Regions from separate parts of the Brevibacillus gelatini genome, predicted to be linked through region 2. Evidence: a T-box and tRNA genes for the amino acid it is inferred to sense, from the RefSeq annotation. Region 2 holds a T-box; the other holds one or more tRNA genes.

Region 1 (10,752 bases), 840 kb from region 2:
TTTTGGCGGGTAAAAAAGCAGGCTGCTAGGGTGTGGACGGCGCGTCCTCCAGCAACTCCACTTTGTTCAAAAACGACTCCTTGCTGGAAAAAATCACGCGTTCCTTCAGCGGAGCCGTAAAAAAGACGACGATGTACTGCTCGTCGATGTATTCAACGATTCCGCGCTTTTTCGGACGCTCTTTCGTTTTCACAGGCTTGTTCAACCATTCATCCATCTGGATTCCTCCTATGTCTCACGTAGCTATTATACCAGCTTTCGAAGGGATGAACGTAACGTAAAAAACGAACGGACTGCCTGTTTCGCTTGAGCAGTCGCCTCAACGTCCAGCCTTTGCACTTGTTTATCTGGAAAGAGAGACTTTCCCGATCATTTTTGATATATTTTAGACATCTGGAAAAAGGAAGGAAGATTGCTGTGAAAATGCGCGTCTCCACAGTGCAGTACCATCTGCATACGATACATAGCTTTGAAGATTTTGCCAATCAAGTCGAGCACTACGTTCGTAACGCCCAGGAGTACGACAGCGAATTTTTGCTGTTTCCGGAATTGTTCACCACCCAGCTCATGTCGATCGGCGACGGACAAGGAAACGCTTTGCCGATTACAGCGTTGCCGTCCTTTACAGAGCGGTACGTGCAGCTTTTTACTTCGCTTGCGGCCAAGTACGACATGCACCTCATCGGCGGCACGCACATTATCGAGGAAAACGGTAAGCTGTACAACACCGCCTTTTTGTTCTACCCGGACGGACGGGTGGGCCAGCAAAAGAAAATCCACATCACGCCATGGGAAATCAAAGGCTGGAACATGGGGGCAGGCGACTCGCTGCAAATTTTTGAAACCGACAAAGGCAAGGTCGCGCTGATTATTTGCTACGACATCGAGTTTCCCGAGTGGGTGCGCATCGCCAAGGCGCGCGGCGCAGACGTCATTTTCTGTCCGTCCTGCACCGACGACCGCCACGCTTTCCATCGCGTACGCTACACGAGCCATGCGCGCACCATCGAAAATCAGGTGTACGTCGTTCTGACGGGGACAGTAGGTTCGCTGCCGACTGTCGACTTTATGCGCGCCAACTTCGGTCAGGCGGCGATTTTGACGCCAAACGATGTGCCGTTTCCGCCGCGCGGAGTGCTTGCCGAGGGCGAAATCAACCAGGACATGCTCGTGACTGCCGACCTCGACCTGTCGCTGTTGTACGAAGTGCGGGAAAAAGGCTCGGTGACAACGTGGCGCGACCGTCGCACAGACCTGTATCCCGATTGGAGCTAGCATCTCGCGAACAGACGGAGGATGGAAATGTACCGCAAAGAACTGTATGTGTTTGAAGGGGACAAGCCGCGCAAGGCTGTCATCCGCAACTACAACCGCTCCGACTTTTTCGAGCTGATCCAGATTCAGGCGGAGAGCTTCCCGCCGCCGTTTCCCTCCGAGCTGTGGTGGAACCAGGAGCAGCTCACCAACCACATCACGCTTTTTCCCGAGGGCGCGATTTGCGTGGAGGTGGACGGTGTTCTGGCAGGCTCGATGACCGGACTGCTCGTGCAATTCGACCCTGCCCACCCGGAGCACAAGTGGGCAGATGTGACCGACAACGGTTACATCCGCAACCACGATCCAGACGGGGACACGCTGTACATCGTGGACATCTGCATCCGGCCGAGCCACCGCAAGCTCGGACTCGGACAACTGATGATGCAGGCAATGTACGAGCTGGTCGTCCAAAAAGGCTTGAAACGGCTTTTGGGCGGCGGAAGAATGCCTGGTTACGGCCGTTATGCAGATGAGTGGACGCCGGAGCAATACGTCGAGCGCGTGGTAGCGGGAGAGGTCAAAGACCCGGTCATTACGTTTCTCATGCGTTGTGGCCGGATGCCTGTGCAAATTGTGCCGAACTATTTGGAGGACGAGGAGTCCCGCAACTACGCCGTGCTGATGGAGTGGAAAAACCCGTTTCTGGCACGCTAGGCGACGAACGAATTACCGATTTTTCAGAACCAGGAGGATGAATCACGATGGAATTTGTACGCATTCAACATATTGACAATCCGCTGTTTGCCAAAATGCACCGCTTGATGCAGGAAGTTTTCCCGCCAGAGGAGGTTCTCGCCTACGAATTGTGGAAAGAGCCGCTCGAAGACCCGGGAATTCGCGTATTTGTGGCCGTACATGAAGGAGAGGTAGTCGGCGCTACGGAATACCGCTACTATCCTGATCTGAACGTCGCCATGACCGACTTCACCATTATCGGGCGGGAAGGGCTTGGCGTAGGCCGTTTTCTGGCGAGAGAGCGGCAAAAAGACCTGCTCGCGCTGGCGAAGGAAAATGGCAAGGAACTGTACGGCATGTTTGCCGAAATTTACGATCCGTACCGTGTGCAGGAGCACAGCTTTGGCGGCATCAAGCCGATGGACCCGTTCGTGCGCCGGGAAGTTCTTTCCCATCTGGGCTACAAGCGCACGAATATCGCGTATGTGCATCCATCCTGGCAAAACGATGGTGAAGCAGTAGCTGGACTCGACCTTGGCTTCCTGCCGACGAATGAAGAGCAGACGAGCCTGGAGGCAGAACTGATCGTCACTTTCCTCAAGCGCTATTACGCCGTCCTGCCGCAAAAGCCGCAAGCTTGGCTGGACATGGTGGCAGAGCTTGAGAGCAAGGAAAGCGTAGAGCTTCTGCCGATCTAATCCCAAAACGGTACACAGCACGAACCGACACTCCTGTGGAGCTCACCAGCCTGGCTTCACGGGAGTTTTTCTTCTCCCATCCGATCTGGCCAGACAGGGGTGAAAAAGAGTGAACGCGCAAAATCTCGCATCGATTCTTCTTTACCTAGCCGTCCTACTCCATCTGCTCGGCATGAGCGGCTGGGTCCAGGCAAAGCTCTCCCAACCGATTCAGCTTGCGACACTGGCCTTCATGCTGACTGCCTTGTTTGTGCTGCGCAAAAAGAAGCGCAAAGCAAGACGCCGCACGAGAAAGCCGCCAGCCGAAGTGGCTGTCATGCTAGAGAGGGCCGAAGAAGGGGAGCCGGGAAAATGATCCCCGATGTCTCTTGCGACTGCCTTGTCTGCCTGGCCGTCTTGTTTGCGCATGTTTTTTATAAAAACTTGCTTAATCTATCTAAATTTTTTTACAATAGAGTCTGATACATAGCATACATAGGCATAAGGAGGCCGAACTCATGAACATGCGCTGGAACTTGGACGTTTTGTACACGTCGTTTGACTCGCCGGAATGCAGGCAAGATTGGGAAAAACTGTGTCGGGAAATGGACGAGCTAAAGAACTGGACCGCAATGAGCCTGCAATCGCCCGAAGACGCTGTCCAGAAGATGGAGACGTACATTACCCGGCTGACGTCGATTTTGCAGACGCAGTACCGCTTGTACGCGTTTGGCGAGCTTGCGGCAAGCGTAGACGCGAAAAACGAAAAAGCGCTGCAATTGATCGAGAAAGTACAGGAGCAGTCCGTCGAGCTGGTGGAGCCGGGCGTGCAGTTCCAGAAATGGCTGGGCCAGCTGGACAACCTGAGCGAGTTGATTGGCCAGTCAGAGCTGCTGGAAACCCATCGCTTCATGCTGACCGAACTGTCCGAGAAGAGCAAGTACATGCTCAGCGAAAAAGAAGAGATCATTTTGGCGAAAATGAAAAACACAGGCTCCAACGCCTGGACGAAGCTGCAGGAAATGCTGACCTCGACCTTGTTGGTGGACATCACCGTTGACGGAGAGGCGAAACAGCTTCCTCTGCCAGTCGTGCGCAACATGGCGTATGAAAAAGATGCAACGCTTCGCAAAACCGCCTACGAGGCAGAGCTTGCCGCCTACAAAAAGATCGAGGAATCGTCTGCGGCGTGCCTGAACGGCATCAAGGGCGAGGTCATCACCGTAGCCAAGCTGCGCGGCTATGAATCGCCCCTGGAAAAAACATTGCTCGATTCGCGCATGGACAAGGCGACACTCGACGCGATGCTCACGGCCATGAAAGAAAGCTTGCCGGCCTTTACGAAATACTTCCGGGCAAAAGCCAAGCTGCTCGGACACGAGAACGGCTTGCCGTTCTACGACCTGTTCGCTCCGGTGGGCGAAGCCGACATGCGCTTCACGTATCAGGAAGCGCGCGATTTTATTGTCAAGCATTTTGGCAGCTTCAGCGAAAAGCTGGCGAATTATGCTGCCCGCGCTTTTGACAACCAGTGGATTGACGCCGAGATTCGCGAAGGCAAACGCGGCGGAGCGTTTTGCTACAACCTGCACATGGTCGGGGAAAGCCGGATCATGGCCAACTACACAGGCAGCTACAGTGACGTAAGCACATTGGCGCATGAGTTGGGACATGGCTACCATGGCGAATGTCTCGTCCAGGAAGCGTTTTGCAACAGCGACTATCCGATGCCGATTGCCGAAACCGCGTCGATTCTGTGCGAAACGATTATCGCCAAGGCGGCTTTGGCCCAGGCGACACCCGAAGAAGCGTTTTCGATCCTGGAAAACGACATCTCGGGCGCCGGTCAGGTCATCGTCGATATTTACAGCCGCTACCTGTTTGAAACGGCCGTATTTGCCCGTCGCGCGGAAGGCTCCCTGTCCGTCAACGAGCTGAAGGAGCTGATGCTGCAAGCGCAAAAAGACGCCTACGGAGAAGGGCTGAACCATGCCGTGCTGCATCCGTACATGTGGGTGTGCAAGCCGCATTACTATAGTGCCGACTTCAACTTCTACAACTTCCCGTACGCCTTTGGCCTGCTGTTTGCCAAAGGACTGTACGCCGAGTATGTGAAGCGCGGCGAAGCGTTCGTCCAGCAATATGACGAGCTTTTGTCTGTCACAGGCAAAATGAACATTGCGGATGTGGCGGCCATCATGGACGTCGACGTGCGCTCGGTTGACTTCTGGCGCAGCTCGCTTGCCTTGATCGAAAAAGATATTGATACGTTTGTAGAGCTTGCCGCAGCACGTGCGTAAGCTTGCAGGAAAAAACGCCCGATAAGCGAGTCGGGCGTTTTTTGACGCATAGCAACGGACGGAGCGGGAAACAGTAAGAAAAAAGCAAATGAGGTGATGACGTGGTAAACGGATTGCAGTTACTCGACTTACTGCGGGAAACAGAGAACAAAATGCTGCATCTACATAGAGCCATCGACAGGGTCAGTAGCGAACCCGATTTTAAAGAGTCGGTCAGCGTTCTCACCACAGTTGTACGCGATTACCAGCTTCAGCTCGACAAGATGAAGCAGGCCTTGGGAAAAATCGAAATCGGGGGCAATCAGACACCTCCGCAGGCCGGACAACATTCGGAAATTCATTGATACGAGTCCCACATGCAAACAGCCCACAACCTGCAGACAGGTGTGGGCTGTTTGTTGGGATCAAACTACTGGAAATCGACGTAGCGCTTCACGCCGTAAAACGGATACAGCTTGTGCATGTACTCCACTTTGCCATAGCGTACGTCTTCGCCGTTTGCATGGACGATCGTGCCGTTCCCCAGGTAAATCGCTACGTGGGATACACGTCCTTTTCCAAGGGAATCATAAAACAGCAGGTCGCCCGGCATTGCCTGCTCCAGCGGAACCGATGTTCCACCGCGGAATTGTTCCTCGGATGTGCGCGGAAGAGTTACTCCGAGTCGGCTAAATACGTAGGAAGTAAAGCCGCTGCAATCAAATCCGTCCGGGGTAGTTCCTCCAGTCACATACGGAGTTTTGAGCAATGGTTCAAAGATCGCTTCCAGACGATGCAGGCTTGCGGAATCAACTTCGCCTGTAAACACAAGGTCAGGGGCGAGCTTTGGACTCAAGTAAGCGGAGAAGACGTAGGCTTCATCATCTTCGAACTCGATTTTGGTCCACTCGCTGCCAGTCTCGACGACTTCAACCAGGTCGCCATACTTCAGCTTGCCTAACACTTTCGCATCCGTCGACGCTTTTTTGCGCACGTTCAGCACATCTGCTGTCACGCGAGCTTTTTCGCCAGCCGTCAATTCTTCCGGCTCATTCTGGGCGGAAAGATTGGAGCCGGCTATCACATCGAGAGGGAGATCGGCTCCAGCGCTTGCCGACAGGCTTCCCTCAGGCAAAGCCAAAGTCTGGCCAATCGACAGCTGATCGGTTTTCAGCTGGTTCACTTGCATGAGCTGGCTGACCGTAGTCTGGTGCTCACGGGCAATTTTGCTCAACGTGTCCCCTGCTGATACTACGTACACTCCAGAGGAGGCGTGAGCAGCAGTAGGCAGCAGAGTGAAGAGGGCGAGGGAGGTGAGTAGCTTCGAAGTCAGTTTCATATCATCGTCTCCACCAATCTACTATTTTCTGCATATCTGGATAAAATTTTAACGGATTTTCAATGGTAAATCTATGAAAAAATGATGGAGAATAAAATTTTCAAAAACTATTGCAAAGTTGGTAGAAAACATGCTATATTACAGAAGTGCCCACGATAGTGAGTAAAAAATGGAAAAAACCACATGGAGCTGTGGTGAAGTTGGAGTTCACGCCGGTCTGTCACACCGGAGGTCGCGGGTTCGAGTCCCGTCAGCTCCGCCATCTTTTGATAAACGAATGGCGAATATCATTACTTGCCGGCGTAGCTCAATTGGTAGAGCACCTGAATCGTAATCAGGGGGTTGTGGGTTCGATTCCTATCGCCGGCACCACGTGTTTCATATGCGGTCGTGGCGGAATTGGCAGACGCGCTAGATTCAGGTTCTAGTGGTGGCAACACCGTGGAGGTTCAAGTCCTCTCGACCGCACCATACGAGTAGACGACAGGCTTTTGGGCTGCTTTTTCGGCAGAACAAAAGCTTTTTTGCTTTTCATGATCTGGACATGGCTGACCCTTATTGGATGCTTTCTGAGCGCCCGCCTGTGCATGGGCAGGCAGGGCAGGCTTAAACCGGCCAAGATTTGCAGCTTGCTCGGTTATGACTACAAGCTTTCAAATATCCGCTAACGCAAAAAAACCCGGAGCTTCACTCAGGGTTTTCTTATTGCGCCTAAAAAGACACGATGATATAATCGAAGCACAAGTCTGCGCTTTCTTTTATGGTTAGTAGTACCTCATCTTACACTTTAATTGTATCACCTGCGCAATCACTTGTCAAATGCTTTTTCACAATGGAATGGTTAGGGGAGATCGGTATGAGCACGTTGATCCTTGGTTTTCAGGAAATGGAAAAAACGGCGCAGTGGCTCGTTGGCGGAAAAGGAATCAATCTGGGTGAGCTATCGAAAATCCCCGGCATACAAGTCCCGGAAGGATTTTGTGTGACAACCGCGGCCTATCAAAAAGCGATCGCACAAAACGAGACGTACCATGCTTTGCTGGATCGCCTGTCAAGGCTTGGCACAGAAGACCGGGAGCAAGTGCGTGAAATCAGCAGGCAGCTTCGGCAAATTATCAGAGAAGCGGAAATTCCCGCCGATGTAGTAGAAGCCGTGACTCGCTATCTCTCACGCTATGGTGCAAAACACGCTTATGCCGTGCGCTCAAGCGCGACTGCGGAAGATTTGCCGCACGCTTCTTTTGCTGGTCAACAGGACACCTATTTGAACATAATCGGAATCGAAGCCATTTTGCAGCATATCAGCAAATGCTGGGCTTCGCTGTTTACGGATCGCGCGGTCATTTACCGGATGCAGAACGGAATTGGCCACCGCGATGTTTCTCTATCCGTCATCGTACAGAGGATGGTGTTCCCGCAAGCTTCCGGGATTCTATTTACCGCCGACCCGATTACAGCCAACCGGAAGCTGCTGTCAATCGACGCCAGCTTTGGACTTGGCGAAGCACTCGTCTCTGGCCTTGTCTCCGCTGATGGTTATCAGGTAAAAGACGGAGTCATCGTCAGCAAGAAAATCGCGACCAAAACGCTGGCGATTTACGGACGAAAAGAAGGCGGAACACAGACGGAGCAGATCGAACCTGAGCGACAAAAGGTGCAAACTCTTACCGACCCGCAAATTTTGCAACTGGCACGCATCGGAAGGCAGATCGAAGCTCATTTTGGCTGTCCGCAAGATATTGAATGGTGCCTCGTTGACGATACGTTTTCCATTGTCCAGAGCCGCCCGATTACGACTTTGTACCCCATCCCGGAAGCGAACGATCAAGGCGATCACGTCTACGTATCGGTGGGCCACCAACAAATGATGACCAACCCGCTGAAGCCATTGGGCATGTCTGTTTTTTTGCTGACGACGAATGCACCGATGCACAAAGCGGGGGGAAGGTTGTTTGTCGATGTGACAAAGATGCTCGCTTCCCCTGACGGCAGGCAGACGCTGCTAAAAACATTGGGACAATCGGATCCGCTTATCAAAGACGCGCTGCTTGCGATCATCGAGCGAGATTATATCCCATTGACACTAGCAGATGACAAAGCGCAGGCGCCCGGCAACAGCAACCCAGGCAGGCTCACCGCCAGTCTGAAAACACCGAGCGAAGTCGATCCAGCCATCGTGGCTGAGTTGATTGCGCGAAATCAAAAGGCGCTGGAAAAGACAAAGCAAAGCATCCAGACGAAATCCGGGCCGGACTTGTTTTCCTTTATTCTCGAAGACATTCGGCAGTTAAAGCAGGTGCTATTTGTCCCCGAAAACATGGGCGTGATTATGACTGCGCTCAATGCTGCGACATGGATTAACGAAAAAATGTCCGAGTGGCTGGGTGAAAAAAACGCAGCCGACACGCTTTCCCAATCTGTGCCAAACAACATCACGTCGGAAATGGGGCTGGCGCTCCTCGATGTTGCCGATGTGATTCGCCCTTATCCAAAGGTCGTTGACTATTTGCAGCACGCACAAGCGGAGCACTTTATGGATGGACTGCGAAAGGTAGAGGGCGGACAAAAGGCGCATGACGCGATCCAGGCCTATCTCGACAAATACGGTATGCGCAGTGCCGGAGAAATTGATCTGACGAGAACGCGCTGGTGTGAAAACCCGTATATGCTCGTCCCCATGATTTTGAGCAACATCAAAAATTTTGCGCCGAATGCCGGCAAGGAGAAATTTGAGCAAGGGCGACAGGAAGCGCTTAAAAAAGAACAAGAGATGATCGAGCGAGTCAGGCAATTGCCGGACGGGGAACAAAAAGCAAGAGAAACGAAACAAATGATTGACCGCATTCGCAACTTCACTGGTTATCGCGAATATCCCAAATACTTCATCGTGAGTCGCTATTTTGTCTACAAGCAAGCTTTGCTGAAAGAAGCCGAAAAACTCGTCCAGGCGGGCGTTCTTCACGAAAAAGAAGACGTGTACTATCTTACGTTTGAAGAGTTTCACGAAGCGGTGCGCACGAACGAGCTGGACCAGCAGATCATCCACAAGCGAAAGGAAGACTATCGATTATTCGAAAAGCTGACCCCGCCTCGTGTCATCACGTCTGACGGTGAAATCATCTCTGGCAAGTACAAGCGGGAAAGCTTGCCAGCCAATGCCCTTGCCGGTCTCGCTGTTTCTGCCGGAGTGATCGAGGGGCGGGCCCGAGTCATTTTACACATGGAAGAGGCGAATCTGGAAGAAGGGGATATATTGGTCACTACTTTTACCGACCCAGGATGGACCCCTTTGTTTGTAGCGATCAAAGGTCTGGTCACGGAAGTGGGCGGCCTGATGACCACGGGGCTGTCATTGCGCGTGAATACGGCTTGCCGGCCGTTGTCGGCGTGGAAAATGCCACGCGGCTCATCAAAGACGGGCAACGCATCCGCGTACACGGGACAGTAGGGTATGTGGAGATTTTGCACGACTGACGCCGTTTGGCTGCGCACCTGGTCTTTCTGAATTGCCCAACATTTGCAGGTTGCTCGCCGCGTCATGCGTGGGATACAGTAGAGTGGCGAGCATTGTGGTCGACACGATCTGGCTGGCGTTGACTGAAAGCTTCTCTGCAAGCCGAGAAGAGAGACAGCACGATTAAAAACGAGGGAGAAGAGGAGCATGAACAAATTCCGGTTCGCAGGTGTCAGTGTGATGACAGCAGCTTTCCTGTTTTCAGCGTGTACAGCAGTCCTTCCCACTCCTGCATCTGCCTTGGGCACAGAAGAACTTTTCCCTGCAGAGCAGCGTGAAATGTTTTTGGACAAAATGGACATCGAGGAAAACGAGGTCCTTGGGTTCTACCATACGACGATGGAAGGCAGCTCTGACGCGCGCAAGCACAATATCAAGAAGGCGCTGAGAAAGATCAACAAGCAAAAAATCGATCCGCAAGCGGTCTTTTCCTATAATGAAGCAGTAGGCAACTCGAATATCGCAGAGGACGGCTGGCAAAAGGCAGGCACAATCTTGAACGGACAACTTGTCGATGACTACGGCGGCGGGATTTGCCAAGTATCCAGCACGTTGTACAATGCGACCGCAGAAGCGGGAATGACGATGGTGGAGCGGCACAATCACAGCAAGTCGGTGGGCTATGTACCGGCTGGCCAGGACGCGACGGTAGCTTATGGCTTGCTGGATTTCCAATTCCAGAATCCATACGATTTTCCCGTCAAAATAAAAGCGAAGGCGTACAACGAAAACGATGTCGTCATCGCCATCGTCCGCGCATCATGACAACAACGCAAAAGCAGGGGGGCACCCAATGGGGATGTACCTCCTGTTTTTTTGTCTTTAAAAAATGTAAAATAATGGATGTTTCAAAGCGATAATTGGTTATGAGGTAGGCATGCCTGACCATACTGGGTGAAAAAGGAGGTGCCGTGATGTACGTACAGGTGACAGGCGACCCGCATAATGAGC
Region 2 (10,752 bases):
CGATGTTTGGAACCGAAGTATCCTTTCGCCAGCTTCAGGATTTTTTTATGACGACGGCGTGTAACAATGCCACCTTTTACTCTTGGCATACTAAACTCCTCCTGGTCTTTCCAGCATGGCGGCCTGCTTCCAGGCACTTAGGGAGCTCATGCTGCGTAATGTGTTTGATGATGCGGAACCTTACAGGTAAGTGAGCATTTGCTCAATGCGTTTTTGGTCACCTTTGGAAACAAGTGCAGCTTTGCGCAGGTGGCGCTTTTGCTTGGTTGTTTTGTTGGCGAACAAGTGGCTACCAAATGCGCGGTCGCGCTTCAATTGGCCGCTTCCAGTCTTTTTGAAACGTTTTGCAGCAGCCTTGTTGGTTTTCATTTTAGGCATCTGAAAAATCCTCCTGTCTAAACGACTATCTTACTTTTCCGCTTTCGGAGCCAGAATCATGATCATGCTGCGGCCCTCGATCTTCGGTTTACGCTCAGGCGTAGCGAGATCTTCACACTGAGCAGCTACACGTTCCATAACGCCAAGCCCGATTTCGGAGTGGGTGATTTCACGTCCACGGAAACGGATCGTACACTTCACCTTGTGGTGATCCTCCAAGAACTTGCGGACGTTGCGAAGCTTGGTTTGAAAATCGTGTTCTTCGATGTTAGAAGAAAAACGCACTTCTTTCAGCTCGATGATCTTCTGGTTTTTCCGTGCTTCTTTCTCCTTTTTCGCCTGCTCGTACTTGAACTTTCCGTAGTCCATGATACGGCATACAGGCGGTTTGGCTGTCGGAGCAACGTTTACCAGATCCAAATCGGCTTCCTGGGCAATGCGCAACGCTTCCCTGAAGGGTACGACTCCCAATTGGCTCCCGTCAGCGCCGATCAAACGGACTTCACGGGCACGGATCGCTTCGTTAACTAACATTTGATCCTTGCTAATACTTGCCACCTCCGTCAATTTCGAGAAGGAACAAAAATGTGCGAACGCAACTGCGCCCGCACATATCTCACCTAAGCAATTTCAATAGATCCAAGGATCTCCTTGCATAAGAGTTACCTGTCAACAGTCGTGAAGACGTCGACCCAGGTGAGAAGCTGGGCGCCTCTGCTTGTTCTCGAATTATGAAGTGTTTATACACGCAACTTATCATACAAGGTAGAGTTGTCTTTGTCAAGGCTTTATGCTCTTTATCCTCCAATGTGGGACATTTCCACCTTCGGACGCTTTTGCAGTCCCGGCGTTTCGTCCAGCCGTTCCTCCGAATAGCGCTCGTCGCGCTTTTCCCAGATCGCGCGAATCAGCTCCCGGATTTCGTCGTCGCTTCGCCCGCTGCGCAGCGGCTCGCGCAAGTCATGTCCGGCGGAGGCGAACAGGCAGTTGTACATTTTCCCCTCAGCAGACAGCCGCGCGCGCGTGCAGGTAGAACAAAAGGCTTGTGTCACCGACGAGATCAGCCCTATCTCCTGATCGCTTCCCTCGTAGCGGTAGCGCGAAGCGACCTCGCCGAAGTAGTTCGGCTCGACTGGCGCGAGCGGCATTTCTGCGTGGATCAGCCGGACGATTTCGCTGGAAGGCAAGACCTGATCGAGTCTCCAGCCGTTGCTGTTGCCAACATCCATGAACTCGATAAAGCGCAAGGTATGCCCCTGCTCGCGGAAGTAACGGGCCATCGGCAAAATGTCCTGGTCATTGACGCCGCGCTGAACGACCATGTTGATTTTCACTCCGAGTCCCGCCTCTGCCGCCGCGCGAATCCCGTCGAGCACGGCATCCACGGGATAGCCTCTGCCGTTCAACATGCCAAATCGCTCGTTGTCCAGGCTGTCGAGACTGACGGTGACGCGATCCAGTCCGGCTTCCTTCAATGCCTGGGCATGGCGGACGAGCAGCGAGCCATTCGTGGTCATGGCAATATCCTGGACGCTGTCTATTTTCCGGATCATTTGAATGAGTGTTGGCAAATCCCTGCGCATCAGCGGTTCTCCGCCGGTAATCCGGATTTTCCGCACGCCAAGCGACGTAAATATACTGGTCAACCGGGCAATTTCTTCAAACGACAGCAGTTTGTGCTGCGGTAAAAATTCAAAGTCCGATCCAAAAATTTCAGCCGGCATACAGTACCGGCACCGAAAATTGCATCTGTCTGTCACGGAAATGCGCAGATCACGGAGAGGGCGGTTTCGTGTGTCACGTACTTGCAACTGCTCTGGCACTGCTGGTCACTCCCCTTTTCCTGGCTGAGCATGGCATGCTACAAGCGGTGCAGGCTTTTTTACTAGCGTACCACATTCATTAGGGAAATGGCTCGCTTTCCCTGCACTTTTCACCGCTTCGCAACATCGCGAGCAGGTGGAGGGGGAAAAAGGGGAAAGCACCATAATGTAAAAGGGCAGTTTCCCGCCGTTCGAGGGAGAACTGCCCTTTTTTGCGTTACTTCATTTCGTTGATTTCTGCGCGAATTTTTTCCACGAACGCATCAACGGTCATGGAACCTTCATCGCCTACTCCGCGTTTGCGTACAGACAGAGTGCCGTCTGTCACTTCTTTTTCCCCGATGACCAGCATGTACGGGATTTTTTGCACTTGCGCTTCACGGATTTTGTAGCCGATTTTTTCGTTGCGCGCATCCAGCTCTACGCGGATGCCAGCTTGCTGCAGCTTTTCCTTGACTTGCTCGGCGTACGGAATGTGCACCTCGCTGATGTTCATCAGACGTGCCTGGATTGGCGTCAGCCATACAGGGAATGCGCCTGCGTAGTGCTCGATCAGGATGCCGATGAAACGCTCCATGGAGCCGTACATCGCACGGTGCAATACAACCGGACGATGCTTCTCGTTGTCTTGGCCCACGTAAGTCAGATCGAACTTCTCCGGCATCTGGAAGTCGAGCTGGATGGTACCGCATTGGTGACGGCGTTTCAACGCGTCGGTAATCTGGAAGTCGATCTTTGGTCCGTAGAACGCGCCATCGCCTTCCTTGATTTCGTACGGCATCTCCAGCTGCTCCAGCACTTTTTTCAGAGCGCTTTCCGCTGTTTCCCACAGTTCGTCGGAGCCCATGGAATCTTCCGGACGAGTGGAGAGCGCTACGCTGTATTCAAAGCCGAACACTTTGTAGATTTTGTCGATCAGCTTAATCATGTTTTTGATCTCGCTCTCGATCTGGTCAGGACGGACGAATACGTGCGCGTCGTCCTGGCAGAAGGTGCGAACCCGCAGCATGCCGTTCAGCGCACCGGAGTATTCGTGGCGGTGAACCTGGCCGAACTCGGAATAGCGAATCGGCAAGTCGCGGTAGGAATGCATGGTGTTTTTGTAAATGAGCATGTGGCCTGGGCAGTTCATCGGCTTCAAGGCGTAAGTCGCGTTGTCTACCTCAGAGAAGTACATGTTTTCCTTGTAGTGGTCCCAGTGACCGGATTCTTTCCAGAGGCGCTCGTTCATGAGGAACGGAGTGCGCACCTCTGTGTATTGAGCCAGCTGTTGCAGACGGCGGGAGAATTGCTCCAGCTCGTTGCGGACCGTAAATCCGTTTGGCAGGTAGAACGGCATGCCAGGCGCTTCCTCGGAGAACATGAACAGCTCCAGCTCTTTGCCCAGTTTGCGGTGATCGCGCTTTTTCGCCTCTTCGATGAAGTGCAGGTATTCGTCCATATCCGCTTTTTTCGGCCAGGCGGTACCGTAGACGCGCTGCAGCACCTGGTTTTCCGCTTTTCCGCGCCAGTATGCACCTGCCACGCTCATCAGCTTGAACGCTTTGATGTAGCCAGTGGACGGCAGGTGCGGCCCGCGACAGAGGTCGAAAAACTCGCCCTGCTCGTACAGCGTGATCGTCGCATCTGCCGGCAGGTCGCGGATCAACTCCAGCTTCAGATGGTCGTTGAGGTTTTGAAAAATTCTTGTCGCCTCGTCGCGGCTGACAACTCTGCGGCGGATTGGCAGGTCTTCCTTCACGATTTTTTCCATTTCCGCCTCAATCTTGCCAAGGTCCTCCGGAGAGAGAGAAACCGGAATGTCCATATCGTAGTAGAAGCCATCCTCGATCACAGGACCGATGCCGAGTTTGACATCGCTGCCGTACAGGCGTTTTACCGCCTGGGCAAGCAAGTGAGCGGTACTGTGGCGATATACTTCCAGCCCTTCCGGCGAATCGAGCGTCACGATTTCAATGGCTGCGTCATTCTCAAGCGCTGTGTACAGATCCACCACTTTGCCGTCAATTTTGCCAGCTACTGCTTTTTTCTTCAGGCTTGAACTGATGGAGCCTGCGATCTCTTCGATGGTAATCCCAGCTTCGTACTGACGGACAGCTCCATCCGGGAACGTTACGTTAATTTGTGCCACCTTGGATTCTTCCTTTCCATTTGTTGATGATGAGAAAATAAAAAACACCCATCCCAAAAGGGACGAGTGTATTCTCGCGGTACCACCCTAATTCAAGTCTGTTTTGGCAAAAAGGGCCGTGCAAAACTGCCCGAACAGACTCCTCGTTGACATGGTAACGGTATAGAACCGGCAAGCCGTTAGTAAAAGCGTACGCTTCGTTCCCGGCTGCTACTCGAAGGGGGTAGACCATATCATCTCGCAGCAAGCTTCCAGCCAAGGCCCGCCTCTCTATCGCGATCCCGATATTGTCCATGTCCTTCTCATCGTATTTGCAAGCGATATACAACTGTTGGTGCTAATTATAGTTTAGTCGGATTGTTCCCGTCAAGTACGCGTCTTTGCCCAAGGCAGAGCGAACAGGAATGGCAGGTGACGAGCCTGCTGTCAAAAATGCTGCGGATGGTTTGCACCAGCCCCGGCTTTTCCCCGGCCATGTGCAAAACAATGTTCTCAGGAGCCAGTGTAACCAGCGCGCTGACGAGGTAATCCTCGTCCCGGCATTTTTGTTCGTCCATGCTCAGCACCGAATCCAGCTGCTCCAGCCAAAGACGATTTCCGTTTTTGTCATAAAGGTGGAAAGGTTTGTCCACACTAGGAACAACATGAACCACTTCCTGCTTCACTTCCTGCACGGCGATAAAATACCGCAAAAGCTCGACAAATTCCTGATATTGCTTGTCTTCCAAATATTCGTCGATCCCGGATTCCACCAGCTCGAACAGCTCATTCCAATGTTCCTGCAGCCGAAACCGGACAAACCCGAGCACGTTGATGGTTCGCTCATGCTCCAGATAGGAAAATGCCTTGCGGTACACGTTAGCCTTTCGGGTCGTGGCGGTCAGGAGTTCGCGTCCGTCCTGCTCGATCTCCCGGCACATGCGCTCGATGTATGGATAAATGTCTGTCCACTCTTCTTCCAGCTGCTCTGCTGCCAACAGATCGGCAGCCATTTCCTGCATGATCTCAGGCTCCTTGACCTGTGTCACCCACTCGGCCAATGTCAATGCCACAAAAGCTCTTGCCCAATCGATTGTCTGCGCATCGTATTCCTCTTCACACCAGCTTTGAAAAAGGAAGGTGCAGTAGTCTTCCTGTTCCTGCTCCTTGTATGTAATGCGCACCGGGGCAGTATTGACCCGCTCCATCATCTCATTGACGATAACACGATACGTGCCGCTATGCTCAGGGACATTCTCCAGCAAGACGCGAAACGTTTGCATTTTCATCCCCCCAACCGCAATTGTAGTTACAGTATATGTCCCGAGATAGGCGATATACTTTTAAACGATTGGAAACCGGGGATTGGCATCTGCCCTTTTGGGATAGAAAAACACGCTGCCTGCGCGTCTATTCCGCTTTTGCGAAAAGACGATCCGGCAGCGTGCTGCTGAATGTTTTTCAATTAGTTTTGCATCACAAAATCCCGCTCCGCCATCTCGCCGTCCTTGAACACGCGCAGGATCTCGTACTGGGTGTTGCGCTGCGCCGGAATTTTGCCCGCGCCGCGGATCAGTTCGAGAATCTGGTTGGTGTTCACCTTGTAGGTACATGCGGCAGCCGAGACGACGTTTTCTTCCATCATCGTCTGACCGAAATCGTTTGCTCCGTAGGAGAGGGAAAGCTGGCCGTACTTCGGACCCATCGTCACCCAGGAAGCCTGGAGATTTTCGAAGTTGTCCAGCATCAGTCGGCTGATCGCCAGCGTCTTGAGGTATTCCTCCGGCGTGTTGTTCACCGCTTTCATGTTCGTGTTGTCCGGCTGGAACGTCCAGACGATAAACGCCTTGAAGCCGTGCGTCTCGTCTTGTGCTTCCCGAATGCGCATCAAGGACAGCACGCGCTCTTCCATTTCCTCGCCGAAGCCGATCACCATCGTCGCCGTCCCTGGCAAGCCAATGCGGTGGGCAGCTTTTTGTGTTTCGATCCACTCTTTCCACGAGCCTTTCAGGCGGGAAATTTTGCGGCGGGTACGGTCGTCGAGAATTTCGGCACCCGCTCCCGGCAAGGAATCCAGCCCAGCGGCCTTCAGCTCCTTGAGCACGTCTTCGACCGTCATGTTGGAAACTTCCGCGATTTTCAACACTTCCGCTACCGACAAGGAGTGCATCGTAATTTGCGGGAAACGCTGCTTGATCGCACGCAGCAGGTCGGTGAAATAGTCGATCCCCAGATCCGGATTGGTTCCGCCCTGCATCAAGATTTCCGTGCCGCCGACATCAACTGTCTCCTGAATCTTTTGGAAAATAGTCTCTCTGGGCAATACATAGCCTTCGCTTGAACCGGGACGTCGGTAAAAGGCGCAAAAGCGGCAATACGTATCGCAAACGTTCGTATAGTTCACATTTCGGCTGATAACAAACGTGGCAATCGGGTCTGGATGGTGCTTTTGCATCACCAGATTGGCGTAGTGTCCGATCTTTTCAATTTCATTGCTGGCAAACAGAGCGAGGCCGTCTTCCAGTCCCAGTCGTTCTCCGGCAAGGGCACGTTCCAATATAGCATCGATCAAAAGGATCACTCCTCGTACCATACGTAAATTCCATCCCACATGATAACACACTCGGGACATAACGGCTATAGTTCGGGGTGCTGGCACAAACCGGGCACTGACGAAAAACAGCCCTGCCAAAAGCAGAGCTGTCCGTTTCTGTCGCCATGGGTCTTATTCATATCCGATCTGCTCATACACTTCCGGTTCCCAATAAATGACGGTTTGCGAAAGCGGCAGATTGGTTTCACGCGCGCCATTCGGCCGGCCGTTAAAATAAATGATTTCCGTCACGGCTACCCGATCTCCACGCACGTCAATTTCTCCTGTCAACTCCAGTTTGGTTCCATCTGGCGCATAAAAAACGACTTTCCCCGATCCCAATGTCTTCATCCGTTCCTCCAATATTGTATGTCCTTTTTTTTATACTAATGGACATTCTTTCCTATCGTCAACGAAAAATAAGAGGACTTCTTTCCTAGTGATTCCTGCTTCTTCCGGGTCGAATCGCGCAGGTCGAATTTCTCCATAACGGGCCTGGCACCTGAAAAGCGTAACCCCCGGTGTTGTAAAACGTATTTCCTACTGTTGGCTCAGCCAATTGGCGGTCTGTGGTTGGACAAAGCGGCATATGCTAACTACTGTAGACCGCATTTTTCCTGTATAATGGAAACCCGAGAGGAAACGTCCTAAGGAGATGCTCAATGCTCGATCAAATCACACAACTGTTCATGCAATATGGAATATGGGGACTCTTTGGCATGGCCTTTTTGGATTCGTTCATCAGTCCGGTTCCTCCTTTTTTTATGCAAATTGCGATGAGTCTGCTCGACCCCGGTTCAGCGCTCCGCTATGCGACCGTAGCCTTTACCGCCTCGATTCTCGGTGCGCCAATCGGCTTTTTGCTGGGTAAATGGCTGGGCAAGCCGCTTTTGCAAAAGCTGCTTCCGGAAAAATGGGTTGTGGCCGCCACCGAGAAATTCGCCAAAAACGGGGATGCTGCCGTGCTGATCGGCGCTTTTACTCCCATTCCCTTCAAGGTGTTTACGTTGCTGAGCGGCGTGTTCAACTACTCGCTGACAAAGCTCATGTTCTTTGCCATCGTCGGCCGAGGCTTGAAATTTTTTCTGATCGGAACCTTGTTTCACCTGTACGGCAAGCATGCCAAAGTGCTGCTGGATGAATACCTGGAGATCAGTCTCCTGGGCGTCGCCGCGCTCGTGGCGATCGGCTGGTTCATCTGGAGCAAGCGTCGAAAACGTTATGCCTGAGTGTCCCTGGAAATGCAAAACGCCCGAGCGTGCCATGTGCGGCTGCCCGGGCGTTTTTTTGCTGGCTTGCTGCGAAAAAATTCGTTGGAGCATTCACCGATCTGGTATACGCCCATATATTGTCATTGTGAGTTTAGGAGGAGGTGAAGCAATGGCCGTCATCAAAGCGAACAGTAACGACGTCGATATGCTTGCCCGCTTGATCCGCGCTGAAGCCGAAGGAGAAGGCGAACTGGGCATGCTCATGGTCGCCAACGTCGGCGTGAACCGCATTCTCGCCAACTGCCTCGACTTTAGGAATATACGGAGCATGCGGGATATGGTTTATCAATCTCCGGGCGGGTATGAAGCCGTCCAAAAACCGTACTTTTACCAGCGCGCCCGCGACCGGGAAAGACGTCTGGCCAAGCGCGCCGTTAACGGCGAGCGTACACGTCCCGCAACCAATGCGCTTTGGTTTTACCGCCCCGCCGGAAACTGCCCCCCAACATGGTGGAATCAGACGAACTCGGGACGTTACAAGGCGCACTGCTTCTTCATTCCATCCCCGGAAGATTGTCCACGCGTTTATTAGATCAACAGATAGATAAAGGAGCGAGTTCATCATGAGTCAACAAATGCCATACCAACCATATCCGTACGGGTATGAAATGTATCCTTCCGCCCAGTTTCCTTTCGGGATGCAGCAACAGCAGCCGCAAATGGTTCCTATGCAGCCAAGCGGTGCGCTGATCCCTGGAACGCCTCTCACACCTGGGCAAGTCATGGAAGAATCGTACATCGAAAACATTTTGCGCATGAATCGCGGCAAAGTGATTACCGTTTACCAGACGTTTGAAAACAACAGCCAGTGGAACGCCAAAATTTTCCGCGGCGTGCTGGAGACAGCCGGACGCGACCACATCATTCTCAGCGACCCGCAAACTGGAAAACGCTACCTGCTGCTCATGGTCAATACCGACTACATCACGGCGGATGAAGAACTGAACTACATTCCTCCTTCTCTTCCGCAAGGGATTCGCTAAGCTTTGTCTCAAGCCCAAAAGGACAGCTTTGTGTCTACACGCCGGACGGAAGCTGTCTTTTTGTTATTTTTGTTATAATTGGGGGAACGACCAAGCTCGCAAGCGTGCGAGCCAGCTTGAAAAAGGAAGAGGATGAGACTTCGTGGCATTTGGCATTTCGCGAGCAGAGCTGAACCAGTGGAAGCAAGCCGTACAGCGCGGGGAAATCGCTTTTTTGACTCATTACTGGCTGGACCCGCGCTTTCCGGGGATCAAGACGGTGACGAAGGTAGGCTGTGCCGACACGCAAAAGCTGACGGACTGGTGCGTCGCCAACGGGCTGAACCCCGCCTATATCCATCATCGCCAGCCGTTTCCCCACTTTGACCTGATCGGGCCAAGACAAATCGAGATTTTGCAGCAGGAAGGGCTCCGCGACCATCTGGAGCGTTTTCATCTGCTCGAATAAAAAATGAGACAGGCCACCCCAAAGGCAGCCTGTTGCTGATTGACTGGACTTATACACGTTTTGCCTGATGATAGCCGCGCTCGTTGTACGGAGCCAGCTTCTCCACCCACTTTTCCTCCAGCTTTTCCAACGCATCCGTGGCATCGAAATAAGGTTCGTCTTTTGGCTTCAACACTTCCAGCACCTCGAATTCAAACGCGTCCGCCCCAAGCTCATTCCAGTCCTTTTGCAGCTCCCGGTTCGGATGAGAGCCGTGCTGCAGCATGAATTTTTTCCCGTTGATCGTTTTTAAGTTCATGCTGCTCGCCACCAAAACTTTTCCATTCACCTTGTTGCGAATCTGGTAGACGCCAGCTTCCGTCTTGACTTCTTTGTACAACTGTTTCAGCTCTTGCTTGCGATTCACGGCCATCTCCTCCTGTTCCTTTTCCCCGCTGTCCTGGCCCGTGCGCCAATAGGCACTGCCGTCAGCCTCTCTGTCCAAAAAACCGTAATCAATCAAATACCGCCGCAGGGTGACGTAATCGCTGTAGACCGCCTCCAAAATACTGTTGATCTCCCGCTCGGTGTAAATCCTGTCCAGCGCAAAGCGTTTGGCGACTTCGCGGCAAACGACGAGCCTGTGCTTGTGCTTGCGCGGAATCCGGTCCAGCGCATGACTTTTCCCCTGTGGAAAATATTTTTGCAAAATCGCTTCATACTCGGGAGAGTCTGACTCCACCTGGATTTCCTCTTGCTTGCGCGGCCTTGCCTTGCCCGCTGAAGCGAATGCGCCTTCCTTGTCTTTCTGACGCAGCAGCTCCATCAGCGTCAAAAACACTTTTGCCTGCCGCTCCTTTTCCTTTAGCGCGAAACGGTGGTTGCGGATCGTAGACGCACTGCCAATGCCCAGCTCCGCCTGCACCTCGGCGTCTGTCTTGCCGGCAAAAAACAGGCGCAGCAAGCTTGCCTGATGGTCGGAAAGCCCGGTCAGCCGTTTGTCCAGCCCGCTCAGATGGGCAAACACCGAGCCATGCTCCTGTTCGATATGGTGGCGCATGTAGCGAGATGCTTCAAACAAGACGCCGTCAACCGGATAGATGATTCCTTTTTCAACTTCCGCTCCACACAGCAGGCACAAGTAATCATGCGGCCGCTCCACATACC

Evidence for each region. A T-box is a leader RNA that pairs with one kind of tRNA and senses whether it is charged. The one in region 2 lies ahead of thrS (threonine--tRNA ligase), so its partner is inferred to be a tRNA-Thr.
Region 1: it encodes a tRNA-Thr, which carries the amino acid that the T-box ahead of thrS (threonine--tRNA ligase) is inferred to sense. The anticodon was not compared.

What each region holds. Positions count from the first base shown of each region.
Region 1 covers NZ_CP154342.1:2,119,172-2,129,923, forward strand. Annotated here, with positions in the region: gene AAFJ72_RS10560 (hypothetical protein) at 26-217, opposite strand; gene AAFJ72_RS10565 (carbon-nitrogen hydrolase family protein) at 418-1,275, shown strand; gene AAFJ72_RS10570 (GNAT family N-acetyltransferase) at 1,303-1,971, shown strand; gene AAFJ72_RS10575 (GNAT family N-acetyltransferase) at 2,019-2,690, shown strand; gene AAFJ72_RS10580 (hypothetical protein) at 2,800-3,045, shown strand; gene AAFJ72_RS10585 (M3 family oligoendopeptidase) at 3,188-4,969, shown strand; gene AAFJ72_RS10590 (hypothetical protein) at 5,071-5,313, shown strand; gene AAFJ72_RS10595 (NlpC/P60 family protein) at 5,379-6,287, opposite strand; tRNA gene AAFJ72_RS10600 (tRNA-Asp) at 6,473-6,549, shown strand; tRNA gene AAFJ72_RS10605 (tRNA-Thr) at 6,584-6,659, shown strand; tRNA gene AAFJ72_RS10610 (tRNA-Leu) at 6,672-6,758, shown strand; partial or broken gene ppsA (phosphoenolpyruvate synthase) at 7,144-9,761, shown strand; gene AAFJ72_RS10620 (VanW family protein) at 9,949-10,566, shown strand; gene AAFJ72_RS10625 (hypothetical protein) at 10,716-10,752, shown strand, end outside.
Region 2 covers NZ_CP154342.1:1,280,577-1,291,328, reverse strand. Annotated here, with positions in the region: gene rplT (50S ribosomal protein L20) at 1-89, opposite strand, end outside; gene rpmI (50S ribosomal protein L35) at 181-378, opposite strand; gene infC (translation initiation factor IF-3) at 409-912, opposite strand; gene moaA (GTP 3',8-cyclase MoaA) at 1,176-2,201, opposite strand; gene thrS (threonine--tRNA ligase) at 2,419-4,332, opposite strand; T-box leader at 4,388-4,647, opposite strand; gene ytxC (putative sporulation protein YtxC) at 4,674-5,594, opposite strand; gene mqnC (cyclic dehypoxanthinyl futalosine synthase) at 5,777-6,883, opposite strand; gene AAFJ72_RS06485 (hypothetical protein) at 7,037-7,255, opposite strand; gene AAFJ72_RS06480 (YqaA family protein) at 7,567-8,133, shown strand; gene AAFJ72_RS06475 (cell wall hydrolase) at 8,285-8,707, shown strand; gene gerQ (spore coat protein GerQ) at 8,739-9,158, shown strand; gene AAFJ72_RS06465 (hypothetical protein) at 9,301-9,606, shown strand; gene AAFJ72_RS06460 (DUF2087 domain-containing protein) at 9,656-10,752, opposite strand, start outside.